One region of the Cohaesibacter sp. ES.047 genome, then DNA from elsewhere that is predicted to be linked to it. Evidence: riboswitches for the same ligand, from Rfam matches in the RefSeq annotation. Region 1 holds a riboswitch; the other holds the start of a gene.
What was found. A riboswitch is a leader RNA that binds a small molecule or an ion and turns the genes downstream of it on or off. The one in region 1 is predicted to bind cobalamin.
Positions count from the first base shown of each region.

Region 1 (7,864 bases):
AACGTTGCGGAGAAGTTTTTTTGAAAGCATCAATGACTTCAGGCTTTTGTTCTGGATGTTGAGGTCGACCAGATATGCGCACATACCCCATGCGGCGCAAAAGATCCCGTACTCCACGTTCCTTGTAGGAGACCCCAAACCGCTCTTGGATCACACGCACCAGATCCTGGCTACGCCAGACAGAGACGCCGTCCTTCTCAGGATCAGGACCGGTTTCAACGATAGCAACAAACTCTTCGAGCTGTTCTGGGCTCAAGCGCATGGGAGCGCCGGTTGCTTTGATGTCGACAAGACCATCGGTGCCTTGCTCATTGAAGCGAAGAACCCAATCTCGCAAAGTCTGGCGGTCCATACCGCCGACTTTGGCGGCATCAGCACGGTTCATGCCGTCATAGACAGCCGCAATGGCCAGTAGGCGGCGGCTCTGTTTGGCATTGCGGCATCCTTTGGCAAGACGGCGCAAACTATCGGCGTCAAAAGCATCGCTAAGAATCAAAGCGGCAGACATGGCAAAATCTCCTTTGCCATGTTGAATCACGCCAGTGCTAAAAATGGAATCCCTAAAGAGTCAGAACTTCACGCCCTTGGTATCAGTCCTCGCTGACTTCGATCGTTGCCGCTTCACGGCGGCGCAAGGTGATGTCGGTTGCGTCGAGCCGCAACTCCAGCGGGTCATTGAGAGGGGCTGCTCGGACCACCAAAACCCGCGTCTCCGGCATGAGGCCAAGGTCGAGTAGCCTTTGGCGCACGGCCTCCGTTGAATGGTGTCGTCGGATGGTGACTTTGTTGCCTGGCATAATATCGTTTAAAGTCAGAGACTTATGTTCCGAATTGGGTGGACTATTTTTGCTCATGAATGACGCCAATTCCGTGTTCAAAGGTTCAACATAGATAGGCCGGAGGGCGTGGTCTTCGGTCTGGTCTGAATGCGATTGCGAATGATTACCATTTACAACATGACGCTCGCATAATAAAGTAAAACTTGAGACAAAAATTCAGATTAAAGAAAAGTTTTGGTCTCCGCACCGATTTTTGGAATGATTTTAAAGTAAAAATCTATCCGAAGGAGGTGTGCGACATTTTGTTACATGATAAATAGGGAGTGGTACTTAATGAAACGTCTCGTCTCGAGCTTTGCTTTCTCAATACTTCTATTGACAGGGGCAGCTTCAGCCCACACGCCTATCTGTGCATGCTATGACAACGGAGATGGAACCGTACTGTGTGAGGGTGGATTCTCCGATGGGTCCTCTGCCTCCGGCGTCGCCATGAAGATCTTTGATGGCAGCGAAAACCTGATCCTGGAAGGAAAAATGACCGTAGATAGTGAATTCGAATTCGATAAGCCAGATGGCGACTACAAAGTCATTTTCGATGCAGGCCCCGGCCATGAAGTTGAGATCAACGGTAGCGATATTGTCGAGTAAATCCTGAATCCCCCCATGTCGCCTTTTTAAGTGGGCGGCATCACTTCCAAACCAATCCGAGATGCCTTGCCGTGAGTTGGATGACAGCTTGCTGACGGGAGGACTCGTTCTTTCTGAACTTGAGAACAATTTTTCTGAAACGCTGAGGAGCGCAGAAACATGAAAAAGCTTTTGACAGGGGTCGCGCTGGCCGCCATTGCAATGTCCAGCACAGCTGAGGCCCATTTCCAATTGCTCTATACGCCGGAAGTTATGCTCGACAAGGCGGCGAAAATTCCCTTGAAAATGATGTTTGGCCATCCGATGGAAAACGGCCATGCCATGGATATGGGCCAGCCGGAAGCCTTTGATGTCTATTTCAAAGGCAAAAAAACCGATCTGCTACCGACATTGAATCCGATCGTCTGGAAGGGCGCCCACAATGACGCCAAAGGATTCGAGACCTCATACAAGATCAAGCGCAACGGGGATTATATCTTTGCCCTGACCCCTACGCCCTACTATGAGGAAAGCGAAGACATCTACATCCAGCAGATCACCAAGAGCTTCGTTAACAAGGCCATGCCGACCGACTGGAATGAGCCTCTGGGACTTGCGACAGAGATCGTTCCTTTCAACAAGCCCTATCAGATCTTTGTTGGCAGCTCATTCACCGGCCAGGTACTGTCCGAAGGTAAGCCTGCCGCAGGCATCGAATGCGAGATCGAATATATCAATCCGACGGTCGATCTGGAAGCCAACGCCTTCTCCAAGGAAGCCGATGGGCCGGTTCCCGACAGCGCAATTGTTGCCTTCACCGATGCTAACGGCATGTTCAGTTTCGGCCTGCCACGCGCGGGCAAATGGGGCTTTGCCTGCATGGGTGCGGGGCCCGCGACCGAACATGAAGGCAAGGAACTTTCTCAAGATGCAGTGCTCTGGATCGACGTCACAGAGTTCAAATAGGCCTGTGCCGACCGTCCAATCGCTAGACATAGCTCTTTTCGGGCTTTAGCTGGCATTAAAAGGTGCCATGGAAAGTCTCTCACGACTTGATTCCCGCAGATGTTGCCATCCGAGATTTTATTCACGGGTGGCTTAACTCTTTTCCGCTCAGGGTAGAGCTGCCGAAGATTTAAGCAGCTCCCCGATACAAGCTTATCCTTATACCTGCTATGTTTTTATCGACGCCCGTTTCAAAACGCCATAACGCCCCAAATGTGGCCGTATCCCGAACTGCTTTCGCAATGAACACCTTTGCTTTGTTCAGTCATGATCAAAGGTGTGATGGAGAGTGAATACCACGACTGACAGAGCAATACCTGGCCAGATCATTAACATCGGATGATCGAATATGAACATGCGATATTCAAACAACATGCTGCCCCAGTCTGGCTTGGAGGGATCCACGCCAAGCCCGATGAAGGCAAGAGAAGCATAGGCGACTGCGGCGGCTCCCATCTGATTACCAAGATACGTGAAAAGCGTTGGCAATGTGTTTGGCAAAACATGGCTGAAAAGAATCGCTGTGCGGGATAGTCCCATTGCATGGGCAGACAGAATGAAAGGCTGGCCTAGCAAGCGCTTCGTCAAGCCGTGCGCCATTAGGGTTTGTTGGCCAATCCCGGCCAATCCAAGGGCCAAGCCACCCGTAACGGGCGACAGGCCCAAAATGGACGCAGCGCAAAGAGCAATGATCAGAGTTGGCACCATCAGAAAAAGCTGGGTCGTGCGCAAAACTCCCTCTTCAGCCCAACCACCAAGAAGAGCGGCCATACTGCCAAACATCGTTCCGTTGACAAAGCCGATAAGCGCAACAAGACACAGAACCGTCCCGGTTCTCCATCCCCCAACCATGATCCTGGATAGCACATCTCGCCCCAAATGATCCGTCCCCAGAAGGTGATCGCGACTGATTGGAGCAAACTTGGACAAGACATCGACAGCATCAGGATCAACCGGTTGCCAATAGCCACACAGGCACAGCAAGACAAGAAGCAGAGCTATTCCATAGAATCGGTTCATGAAACCCTCGGATCCAACCAGCGCTGGATAACCTTGACGAGAACCGAAATGAGGACCATCCAGAGAGCGACCACCATGACGTAGGCCTGCAGGATCATCTGATCTCGTGCCTCGATGCTTTTAACGAGAAACTGGCTGATGCCGGGAAAGTTAAACAATATCTCCATGGTCGCGGTGCTGCCGATCACCCAGCCAGCTTCTGAATGGACCGCAGAGAAAAGCGCGAACAGCGCACTCTTGTTGCAGTGGTGCCACAATGCCTGCCGTCTCGTGAGACCCTTGGAGAGGGCCGTTGCAAAATAGGGTGCGGTGATGCAGTCGCGCAGGGCTTTGCGATAAACGCGAGCAAATACTGCCGTTGAATGCAGCGCGATCAGGCAGATCGCCAAAAATAGAGTTTCGACGTCTTGAGAAAAGGGGCGTAGCCAATGCAATTTGGCACCCAAGACCCATAGCAACACCAATCCGCTCCAGAATGCAGGCACTGTTTGCACGAAAACCGACAGGGTGCGACTAAAGTGATCGACCACACCTCCCGGTTTAAGCGCAGCAAAGAAACCAAGAGGAATGGCCATAATGCCGGCAAGGGCCAAACCGCAAAACCCTAACAAGAAAGAGATTGCTAGCCGCTCAAGAAACTCAGCAAAGACCAGTTGGCCGGATTGGAAAGAGCGCCCCCAATTTCCTGTTACAAAGCCCAGGAGCCAATTGAAATATCGAATTAGAAAGGGCTGATCCAATCCCCATTCCTGACGAAGGGCCGCGACAGTTTCATCCGTCGCGGCCAGATTCCAGGCTCTAATTGCAATGTCGACCGGATCGGAAGGCATGTTGATGATGACCGCAAAAGTGATTATGGAAATCACCAACAAGCTTGAGAGAATACCAGCCGTCTGTCGCAAAAGAGCTTTCATTTTTTGAGACTATTCACCAATATCGGCGCGCAGCACGTGATAGTCAGAACCCCATGGCTGGTAGTTCTCCAAACGTTTGGACATCCCGGCATACCAGACCGGAGAGACAAGGAAACTGATCGGAACATCCTCGAACAGTTGTGTTTGTGCTTCCAAAGCCAGTGCATTGCGGTTGTTTGCGTCGCTCTCACTCGCAAATTTGGCGACAATGGCATCAAATGCCTTAGACGAATATTTGGCGTGGTTCATAGACGCACCAGTAGCCAGCATGGAGTTAAGAAAGAACGCCGGATCTCCGCTTGGTGCGGTATGTTGCGCCCACAAGGCGATGTCATATTCCCCTTCGCCAACGACTTGCGAAATGTTGTCGACAATTCGGGTTTCGAGAGCAATACCAACACGTGCCAACTCCGCTTTGACCACCGGCAGCATCGTGACGAGATCAGGGCGTTGTGGGTAGGTCAAAGCTAACAGCGTCAGGGCTACGCCATCCTTTGTGCGCACTCCATCAGATCCTTTCACCCACCCCGCTTCCTCGAGCAGAGACGCGGCTTTTTCGAGATCCGTAGGTCGAGCTTGTTTGGCTGCAAAGGGGAAGTAAGGAGCATAGGCGCCAATTGCAGGCAAGCCACCGTTGATCGCAGCAACCAACTCTTTGCGATCAAATGTTAGATCAAGAGCTTGACGCACGCGCTTGTCGGACAAGGCCGGGCGAGTTGTATTTAGCCATGCAAAATACTGATAGCCGACAGGGAATGACTTGACCGTGAGATCAGGATTGGAATTGAGCCGAGAGACCGTCTCGGAGGGTAATCCGAATGCCAAATCGAGTTCGCCGGATTCCAGCGCCAAAGTCATTGCTTGAGCATCGCCGAATTTGTGAATAGTGACAGGCGAGCGGTTTTCGGCACCTTCATAATAGGCATTGGGAACCAACTCGATGTCAGAGTCCGCCTTGAAGCTAGTGACCGCATACGGACCGGAAAAAACAGCCTGCCCATCACCCGTAGGCTTGAAGGCAATCAGAGGCCATTCGGCAAACAGGGCTTGAATGCGTGGCACAGGCTTCTCAGTGGTCACTTTAAGGGTGAGATCAGCCAAAGCTTCAAAGCTCAGTTTGCCTCCTGTTGCCAATGCAGCTTTGTTGTCGGCAAAGACTTCTTCAAAACCGGCAGCCAGAGTTTTCGCATCAACAGCAGAGCCGTCAGAGAAGAAATTGCCGGGTGCGAGCTCGATTTCCCAAGTCAGATCACCTGTCCTTTTGGCATCGTTTGCGAGTTGGGGCACCAACGCGCCTTTCTCATCAACGGAGAACAGATTCTCGCCAATGCCATGGCTGACCAGAGCCCAGCCATTGGACCCCTTGGTGGGTTCAACGCCTCTAGTGAGATAGGTTTGGCCGACTTCGATCGGTTCTGCCGCCCAAGCCGTGGCAGCGCCGATAATGCCGACCGCGATTAGTGAGGCCTGAATAAAGCTGGTTTTGCTGAAGAGCATAATGCATTCCTTGACATAGTGACCACGCGCTCTCGTTAGAGAGACATCATGGTTTTGGCCAATAGAATCGAGAAATGGAGTGGATTGATCCCGCCAAGCACAGGCCGTTGGTCATCCTCACTTCACCCCGAAGCTTTTTTGACAATGAGCAAGGCAGCAGCAGAAAGCGCGGATAGAGGCCCATCCTTCACAATCGCCGGAGCACCCCGCCCGGTTGATAAAAGGCTCTTTGAAGAACCCCTCGAAGGCAGGTCTCCTGGCTTGCGGCATATCAGATCTAAGCGCCTTCCCGGGGGCTTTGCCCCAGTGGCATGTTGCTCAGTCCTATCCGCTTACAGTTGCGGGGGCAGCTATGGCATCGGTCCCGAGTTGGGTCACCCTCACCATATTCCCTTTTCATCTCCCGTAGCATTCGCCTTGGGAGAACCTTCGCCAGCGTTTTTACATCACGCGCCCGCGGTGTCAATTGCTCACTTAGGCACAATTTTTACTGAAACAAACAATCGAACTCAGTACTCAAGATCGAGCCACGAATTTTGAGAATAACAAAACCGGCGAACAGGCTTAATTCTGCGCTCGGTCTCGTGAGGAAGCCTCAAGATAGTCTGGAGGGTGTGGCTGAGATTTTTCCATATGAATTGCCCCTAGAATTGTAGACACCTCGGGGCTTCAAATTTTTAGTCGCTCATATTCGACGGGCGAGAGCATTCCGTTTGTAGCGTGTTTGCGTTTTGGATTGTAGAACATTTCGATGTAGTCGAAGATGTCCTGTCTGGTATCAGCCCTTGTTTTGTAGACTCGTCGCCGGATGCGTGCTCTCTTGAGCAGGTTGAAAAAGCTTTCGGCAACAGCATTGTCATGGCAGTTTCCACGCATAAAGCGAATGGCTACTGACACCAAGCCGCTCAGATACCTCTGCAACGGAGTACCCTCGCTCGGTGATTTGCTTGACGGCTTCAATCTTGAATTCTTCAGTGAAATGGGAATTGGGCATCGTAGTCTCCTTGCCTCATTTTTAGGGGACATGGTGTCTACAATTCTAGGATTTCAGCAAGAAATCTGAGTGCAGCCCTTTTTAAACGGAAGCCGCCCGACCTTGCCGCTGCTGTCAGGTCTGGAACCGAGATACCTCGAATGAACGCTTTTAGTTCGCGGCTCTGGAGATCTCGCAACTGCAGAAAATGGCAGCTATCCGCCCGGAACAGACCTGCTGTAAAGCAGGCGCATAATCGCATGCTGCAATTCATGTAAATCGACCAATGCCGAGCTACTTAGCTTGAATGCATCCCTTGCAGGTTGAAGCGCTCAGTCTGCTCCATCAACATGGAAAATTGAAGAAAACCGTGGAAAGGACCATAGACCTTTGCATAGATTTGTGTAGCAAATTTGGGGATCTTGCGGGAGCTCGCGCATCGAGCGATTGAATTTACTATAGAAATTTCAATTTATCGCTTAGAAAATGGCGGAGAGGAAGTCCTTCTGGTGGATCTGGCCGATATTGATTTCTCTTTTTGTTTCTAGAAGTTTAGCCCTACTTGCATTGTGAGCATTCAAACGGAATGTGTAGCAAAAAGTGTAGCAACCGTCGTTGGCCGGACGACGTTGCAACACTGGTGAAAAGGGTACAATTCATGAGCGGTTTGATCAAGCGCGGAAAAGGGACTTTCCATTTCAGGATGCGGGTCCCGAAGGAATATGTCGGTATCGCCGGAAAGACCGAGATCCATCGAACATTGAAGACAGACAGCGCTCGCCAGGCCGCCGAATTGGCTCCAGCCATGAGGAAGGGAATCTTGGACGAGCTTGAGGCTTTGAAGCTTCTTCAGGACCAGCCGACTAGTACCGATGCCTACCGGGCTGCTCAAGATATCGTCAAAAAACGAGGTCTCAACTATCTGCCGTCTGAGTCATTGCTGTTGGCTCCGCTGGAGGAGACCCTGGTTCGCTTCGAAAAACTTGCGGAAGGAGATGATGTTGGGGCTGCCCGTGCTCTTCTCGGAGGTGTTGAAGAGCCAGGTTTGC
Region 1 covers NZ_LT907844.1:3,734,328-3,742,191, reverse strand. The annotation lists one part of gene CPH65_RS17170 (IS630 family transposase) at 1-4, opposite strand, end outside; one part of gene CPH65_RS17170 (IS630 family transposase) at 4-508, opposite strand; gene CPH65_RS17165 (FeoA family protein) at 591-854, opposite strand; gene CPH65_RS17160 (hypothetical protein) at 1,113-1,427, shown strand; gene CPH65_RS17155 (DUF4198 domain-containing protein) at 1,587-2,372, shown strand; gene CPH65_RS17150 (ABC transporter permease) at 2,673-3,431, opposite strand; gene CPH65_RS17145 (ABC transporter permease) at 3,428-4,345, opposite strand; gene CPH65_RS17140 (ABC transporter substrate-binding protein) at 4,355-5,842, opposite strand; cobalamin riboswitch at 6,071-6,288, opposite strand; partial or broken gene CPH65_RS17135 (IS3 family transposase) at 6,512-6,715, opposite strand; gene CPH65_RS17130 (transposase) at 6,699-6,836, opposite strand; gene CPH65_RS17125 (DUF6538 domain-containing protein) at 7,402-7,864, shown strand, end outside.

Region 2 (7,864 bases), 2.4 Mb from region 1:
AGTAGAGTGCCGGGTTCAATCGTCATTTCGGCAGTCCCTGTGATCTTGCGTCCCGGCGCAGCAGCCAGATGAAAAATGGCCCTCCGACCAGAGACGTGACAATGCCAACCGGTAGCTCGAGCGGTGAGATGATCGTGCGGGCAAGAAGGTCTGCGGCCACCGTGAAGCTCGCCCCCGTCAAGGTCACCGCGATCAAGGCCCGCCGATGGTCAGCGCCCACCAGAAACCGAACGATATGGGGCATGATGAGGCCAACGAAGCTGATCACACCTGCCAGCGAGACCATGATGCCGGTGAGAGCTGCGGTCAGCAGAAACATCACTTTACGAAACCGGGCAACATCAAGTCCTAAGGCAATGGCGCTCTCATCTCCGGCCAATAGGAGATTGAGGCGTCTTGCTTGCAGCAGCATGATGATGAGGCCGACGAACAGCGTGATGGTTGGCAAAGGCAGGAGCTTCCACTGCGCCGTGCCAAAGCCACCCAGTGTCCAGAACAAAACCCGTGAGGCCAATTGCGGGTCGGGCGAGGTCAAGACGATCATGCTCGTTAGTGCCGAGAGGATGGCGCTCATGGCGACCCCTGCCAGAACAAGGCGCGTCGGCGTGATTTGTCCGCCGGTTCTGGCCACCCAGAAAACAATCGCCAAAGTGATCAAGCCGCCCAGAAACGCGGATATGTGAAGGGTGAAGACGCCAAAGCCGATCAGGCCCCAGCGCATGACAATCACCGCCCCGGTCGCAGCCCCCGAAGACACCCCCAGAATGCTCGGGCCAGCCAGGGGATTGCGCACGATTGCCTGAATGGTCATGCCGGTCGCCCCAAGGCTTCCGCCAACAATGGCTGCCAAGACGACGCGCGGGATGCGGGACTGGATGACGATGACTTCGTGGGCGTGGCGCCAGTCAGGGGTGATCACGCTATCGCCCAAGAGTGCATTGGCCAGTATCTTGATCGCTGTCGTTGCCGGGATATGAACCGAGCCGAGCATGAGCCCCGCAAGGGCCATGAGCACCAACAACAAGCAAAGCCCCAAAAGGACAACAATATACTGCCGCCGGGCAATCGACCGACGCTCAGATTGAGCAGACGCAGACAGGTCTTTTGCCCCGATCTGAGCCGCTGATGCTGGCGTTTGCAATGCGGCAATCAATTGGGCTTGCCGGTCGGTTTCGGCGGCGCTTTTTGTTGGAAAAATCGACATGATTTTCTTCAAGGGATTGGCGATGGCCCGATATCAGGCCACCGCTAATTCAGCCCTTATTTGAAGGCTTCAGGGTGGAACGCCTTGGCAAGACGCTCCAATGCGCGAACGGAGCTGGGACCGGGCTGTCCCATGACGGAGTCAATTGTGACGAAATTGTCTTGCTTGACGGCGGTCGTCTCGGCAATCGTGGGATTGGATTTTAGAATGCTGATGCGCACGTCGCCCAAATCCTTGGTCGGATTGTCGACGACCTTGCCGCTTGCCGTTCCGGAATAGAAAACGTCAATGAAGGTCGGGTCGCGCTCCGCGATCTGCTCCCAGGCGACGGTGCCATAGCGTTTGGGCATCTCGCCAAAGATGTTCTTTCCCTTGGCAAGCTCAACGACGGTGGAGTGCATGGTGTTGCCCAACACAGCGCGGGGAGCGGATTCGCCACCATTGAAAATGAAGACCGAAACGGGCTCGACGTCCTTGAGCTTCTCTTCGATATCGGCGACGCGGGCAGACAGATTCTCGATCAGTGCTTCGCCACGATCCTTGACGTTGAAGATCTTGGCAATGGTGCGGATCTCAGCATAGAGCTGCTCGAAGCCATATTTGCCCAGATTACAGCCTTCGGTGTTCATGTGGGTCTTCATGCCCAGATCCTGAAGCTGCTCGCGCGAATGGCGCTTCTTGCTGAAGCCGTCGGGGTAACCGGCATAAACGAAATCAGCCTCAGCATCGATCAGCTGTTCTGTGGTCGCCACGAGAGGCGAAAGGATCGGTACTTTTTTGTAGGCTTCGGCATAGTTCGGGCTGATCGTCAGATTGGCCATGTAGGATGTGCCGGCCATGTGATCTTCAAGGCCGAGTGCCAGCATCATTTCCGTCGCGTTGTTGCTCAAGGTAACCGCGTGGGTTGGAGCTGCCTCGAAGGTGGTTTCATAGCCACAATTCTCGATCGTGACCGGGTATTGCGTGTCCTCAGCCCATGACACCGAGCAAAAAGGGGCTGATGTCAGAACAGCGACGGCAAAGACAGCAGCGTATGGGGTTTGAAATTTGAGATTCATTTTTGATATCCAAAGTCAAAAGAAGTCGAGACCTTGAATCTGGCAAAGAAACAGTGGAACGCTGGCTAACTGATCAAGATGGCGAAGCTGGGTGGAGCACAGTGACATAGGCACTGGGTCTATCCAGAATGAAAGTATCCTAAAGAGCGCTGGCGTTCGGCTTGGTGTACACCAAATATTCTCCTGCCGGATTCCCTCGTCCGGGTTGCGTGGTTTGACGCTGTGGCAGGTCTCCTGGCTTACGGTTCATGCGCTTTCCTTCCCTTCCCAAGATCCAAAGATCTCAGTGGCAATGAAGGATTGCTCACCGTTTACAGTTGCGAGGGCAGCCCCGGTTTTGGCCCCTGTTGGGTAGTCCGCACCGGGTTCCCTTTTGATCCGCTTCTACTTGCGGAACCACATGCCCGCGCACCCTAGCAAAGGCACCCAAAACAAACAAGCAACTCAGACGCATAACCCAGCCCATCCATTTTCATGCTCTGGCTGAAACTCTTGGTTCTATGAGACCGCCCGCAACGCCTGTCGCGAGCGGTCCTGTTATGTCGGGTTAACTCACCACTGCCTTCAGCCGGGGCAGATTTGACACCACGACAAGGTCGATCAACAACGCGCCGATCAGTGCCAACCCTGCAAGCGGGAAGAACAGGGAAATGGCGAGCCCGAAGAGTGCCGCTCCTTTCCAGAAGGGAAGCTCACGCGGCATTCGTATCAATGTTTGTCATGACCGATCCTATTTGTGCTTGTGCTCAGCGTGGGGATCGGACTTGTCATGTCCAGAATGGTCCATGGACATCTCTTCGGCTTTGCCGTTGCGGGCTTCAACATTGAATACGACATCCAATTCACCGGCTTTTTCAAACACCAGCGTCGCAGGGATTTTTTCGCCCACTTCAAACGGGTCTCCATTAAGGCCCATGAACATGACATGCAGGCTGCCGGGCTTGAAGGTGACGGTTTCGCCGGCCTTCACCACGATTTTGGGCATATGCGGCATGGTGGCGACGCCATCCTTGATCTCGGTCTTGTGCAACATGACCTGCGGGAAGTCCGCCTTGACTGCAACGAGGGCGTCGTCTTTCTCGCCATTGTTGGTGATGGTCATGTAGCCGCCACCGGATTTAACCACCTTGGGGGTTTCGATGGCATAGGGATGATGGACGGAAATGTCTCCCAGCTTGTAACCGTGGGCGGATGCAGAGGTTGCCGCAATGGCGAGGAATGCGGTGAGTGCAGCGGATTTCAAGGTCGTTTTCATGGTCTCTCTCCAGGCTTCCGGCGCGCTTTCAAGTTGGTTTGGGGCGCGGAAGTCTCGCATATGCGCTCAGTGCCACGGTCGCCCATCTGCATATAAGGCATGCGGGTCGGTCTCTGGCTGAGGCGCAACTGTCTCTTGCCAAACGTCACACAAAAAGTGCGATGGTCTGGCGGTTCATTTCAAGGATAGGAGGCGTTATGCGAGGGGAGGAGCACGGGCAAGGCGCGTGGCGACATGACTGGAGGCATGGCCGAACTCAAGCAGGCCAGCGACAACACTTTCGCCTTGATGCCTTGGTGTCTCATGATGGGCAAAGGCGACGACCAATGCACAACAGATGGTGCAATGCTGTGATTTTTCACTCGCTTTGACCGGATTGCCATTTGCATCGATGGTGATGGTTTCAATGCTGTTGCCGGTGCAGATGACGATGGTCTGAGCCTGAACAAGTCCCAGTCCGACCAGACCTGCCGAAACCTGTGGGATCAGGAATCCCATCAACAGGCTGGCTAAAAGAATGAGGCGTGGTGCAAGTCTCGTCATTCTCCTGTTTTAGCTGTGACCAAAACAAGGTGCAATCAAATTTACGTGCAAATGCTTATCTTTGCCAGAAAGACAGCAGCCGCCAACCGCAAACCATGTGAAGCATTGTAAGCGAACCGCCACAAAGCAAGGAAACCCTTGCAGTGTGGCGGCTCGGTGTCTGGACTTAAAAACTACCGGAAGGCCGCAAGCACATAGTCGTCCAGATATTGCCAGACGGTTCCTGTTTGCGAAAAGCCTGCGCTGCGCAAGGTTTCAAGGTGATAGCCGAGCGTCACCTTGGGTTTTGCGTCGTTCTTGTTCTCCCAGATCACTTTGCGCTTGCTGACGGCACACGCATAATCAGGCACCGCTTCTGCCGCTTGCCACCATTGATCCCAATTGTCGACGCCATGATCGAAGGAGGCCGATTGTGCTTCCTTGTCGTCCTGTTTGGCGATCGCCTTGAAGGTGGATTGGGCATGGTCATCATATTGCAGGTGATCGCAATTCATGAAGACGCCGCCCGGCCGGATCAGATCTGCGATCTCGAAATAGACGCGGGAGAGAATAGGGGGCTCGAGCCAATGCAGAGCGGTCGTGCTGACCACGGCATCGAATTCACCCGAAATCTCAGTCATCCAGCTAGGTGAATCGAGATCGACTTCCAGCAGGGTGACGCGATCATCCTCGCCAAAGACATCCTTTGCAATTGCGATCAGCAGAGGATCCTTGTCGGCGCCAATGATCTCGATGTCCGGAAATGCCTTCAGCAGCAATCCGATGAGCGAGCCCGGACCACAGGCCAGATCGAGAACGCGCGGTTTCTTGTTCTGGCAAATGCTCCGAATAACGGTGACCATGGATTCGAACCGCAAATCGCGGTGGCGGATAAATCCGGTCTGCTGTGCATCCCAGCGTTTGAGCAGAGACTGAGCCTGGTTCATCCGTTCAGAAGGAACAGGTTCTTTTGTTTCAGTCATGAGTGTAGCTCCGTTTTAGGTGCGGCTTGAGAAAGCCTGTCGAAAGAAAGATGAACCTGTCCACCGGGTGCACGAAGGCGAACCATCGAGACCTGATAGACAGATTGGATGAGATCCCCGTGCAGTACTTGATCCGGTTTCCCCGATGCCACGATGCGGCCATTGGCCATCACGGCAATCCGGTCACAAAAGCGCGCCGCCAGATTGAGATCATGCAACACGACCACCTTGGTGCCTTCCAGATTGCGGATCATGGCGAGGACATCGAGCTGGTAGCGCAGATCGAGATGGTTGGTTGGCTCGTCGAGCAACAGATGATCCGTCTGTTGGCAGAGGGCGCGGGCAATAAGAGCCCGCTGCATTTCGCCCCCTGACAGCGAATTGATGTGACGCTCTGCAAGGGGCAGCAAGCCGACCTCATCAAGCGCGTCGATCACGGCTTTATAGTCGGACTTTGTGTGAGAGCTGATCAAACCCTGATGAGGCATCCGACCGAGCATGACCATGTCTGCCAGTGTCTGGCTGTAGGTCGTGGGGCGTTCTTGTGGAACCACGGCAATGCGCCGCGCCAATTGCCTTTGACGAAACTCGGTGATGTCGGTGCCATCCAGCCGGATCGTCCCCTCATCAGGTGCACTTGCTCCATAAAGAAGACGCAACAATGTTGTCTTGCCGCTGCCGTTTGGCCCGACGAGGCCAACCGTTTCGCCGTCGGGCACGTCAAGATCAACATCGTCGAGGATGACGTGCCCGTCCCGGCTGAAATGCAGATTGCGCGCGCTGATCATTGAAGCTCTTTGAGCATGTCAAGCAGAACAGAGACGCCTTTGACCGACATGGGGGTCGGCGGATCGGTATAGGCAAACGGGAAGGCGATGACCCGGTCATTCCGAACCGCTTGGAGACCGGCCAGCGCCGGGATCATCTTGAGCGTTTTCGTTGATTCTTCCGGTGCTCCGAAGGAATAGAGCATCACGATTGTTTCGGGATCCTTGGCGATCAGATCTTCAACATTGCCTTCGAACACGCGCTCATCCGTCTCGCCATACACATTGGTGAGGCCAGCGGCTTCGAACACAGGCGTGACCATGCTTCGCGCACCGTAAGGGTAGAGTACCTTTCCTCCCGCGCTCGCATAAAGAGCCACTGCCGTGCCATTGACGCCCGGCTTTGCGGGGGCTTGTGCCTGAACACTGGCTTTCAACTCTGCAACTTTATCCTTGGCCAGATCAGCGCGCCCGATGGCCTGACCAAAGGCAAGCAATTCGTCATAGACAAAATCGAAGTTCGCGCGGCCCTGCGGGCTCGTTGACTTGTCCGTGCAATAGGCCGGGGGGCTGTAAAGAGGAATGCCGCTTTTGGCCAACAACTCACGGTCGGCCGCATTTTCAGGCGCCAGAACCAGATCTGGTTTTGTTGCCAGAATGGTTTCGAACGAGATGACAGATCCGCCTGTGCTATTCCTGCTTTTTGACAGAAGGGGAATGGTCTTGAATTGTTCGACAACCTCGTCGACATAGACGCCTTCGACCGGTTCTGCGGTCCGACCGACCAGCAGGTCGAGAGCATCAAGCGATATCAATGTTCCAAGCACACTGTTGTTGACAAGGAGGATACGCTTTGGCGCCGCCTTGATGGTGACCTCGGAGCCGCAATTGTCAAAACTGTAAGGGAACTCATCTGCGCTTGCAGGCGTCGCAAAGTTGCCAGAAAAAGCAATCAGGGCGAGACCGCATAATGCAGCGATCTTTGTGTGGGGCATGTTTGTCTCCTCTCATGAGATCGATTGGTTCAAGACGTGGCCGAGAAGCGTCGACGCATCCGGCTTAGAAGGAAAATCAGGAAGGGGGCCCCGGTGACGCCCGTCACCACGCCAATGGCCAGTTCCTGCGGTGGGAAAAGACTGCGTGCCCCGATGTCGGCGATGACGAGGAAGACGGCGCCAATGCCAGCGGATGCGGGGATCAGGATGCGGTGACGCGATCCGATCAGCATGCGTCCGATGTGGGGGGAGACGAGGCCGACAAAGCCGATGATTCCAGACCCGGCGACCATCACACCCACGCTCAGTGAGACGATGATCATGACATAGAGGCGCACCCGTTCAGGCTTGATGCCGACAGCCAGAGCCGTGTCATCCCCCGATGCCATCGCATCCAGGTGCCGCCCGGCAATTTCGAGAAGAAAGATGGTTGTGATGGCCACGAGGATCGCGGCCAGAGCCATTTCCCAATGCGTGTTGGCAAGGGATCCCATCATCCAGAACATGACAGACCGACTTGCCTCAGGGGAATCCGAGGCAAAGATCAGAAACCCGGTGGCTGCATTCAACGCATAGCCGATCGCTATGCCGACCATGATCAGGCGCAAGGGGTCATTGCCGCCCGAGCGCCCGCCAATGACAAGGACGAGCACCATCGCAAACAGGGCTCCAACGAACGCAAAGCCCGATAGCGTGAGCGCACTGCTGGCCGCGGTTCCCCAGACCGTGATGGCAAAAGCTGCGCCCGTGGACGCGCCCGAACTGATCCCCAGAACGAATGGGTCCGCCAAGGGGTTGCGGACCATCGACTGAATGGCTGTCCCACATACCGCCAACGTTGCGCCAACGGCCAAGGCCATCACGATGCGGGGTGCACGGGAGGTCCAGACAATGGCATCAAAAGCCCATGAAAAGTCCGGCCCCGGGTCTGCGCCGGTCACATGCTGGATAACGACATTCAGCACGGTCAGCGGATCGATATAAACCGGCCCGATCCCAATCGAGACAATGCCCAGCACCAGAGCCAGACAGAAAAGCAGGAACGCGAGAAAAGCCTCGCGTCGATGATTGGCGATCAGC
Region 2 covers NZ_LT907844.1:1,376,151-1,384,014, forward strand. The annotation lists gene CPH65_RS06190 (ABC transporter ATP-binding protein) at 1-26, opposite strand, end outside; gene CPH65_RS06195 (iron ABC transporter permease) at 23-1,204, opposite strand; gene CPH65_RS06200 (ABC transporter substrate-binding protein) at 1,261-2,262, opposite strand; cobalamin riboswitch at 2,469-2,678, opposite strand; gene CPH65_RS23770 (hypothetical protein) at 2,810-2,965, opposite strand; gene CPH65_RS06205 (copper chaperone PCu(A)C) at 2,993-3,517, opposite strand; gene CPH65_RS06210 (hypothetical protein) at 3,713-4,060, opposite strand; gene CPH65_RS06215 (trans-aconitate 2-methyltransferase) at 4,234-5,022, opposite strand; gene CPH65_RS06220 (ABC transporter ATP-binding protein) at 5,019-5,810, opposite strand; gene CPH65_RS06225 (ABC transporter substrate-binding protein) at 5,807-6,784, opposite strand; gene CPH65_RS06230 (iron ABC transporter permease) at 6,814-7,864, opposite strand, start outside.
Region 2: it holds a riboswitch for cobalamin, as region 1 does, so the genes downstream of both, CPH65_RS06200 (ABC transporter substrate-binding protein) here and CPH65_RS17140 (ABC transporter substrate-binding protein) in region 1, are expected to answer to the same signal.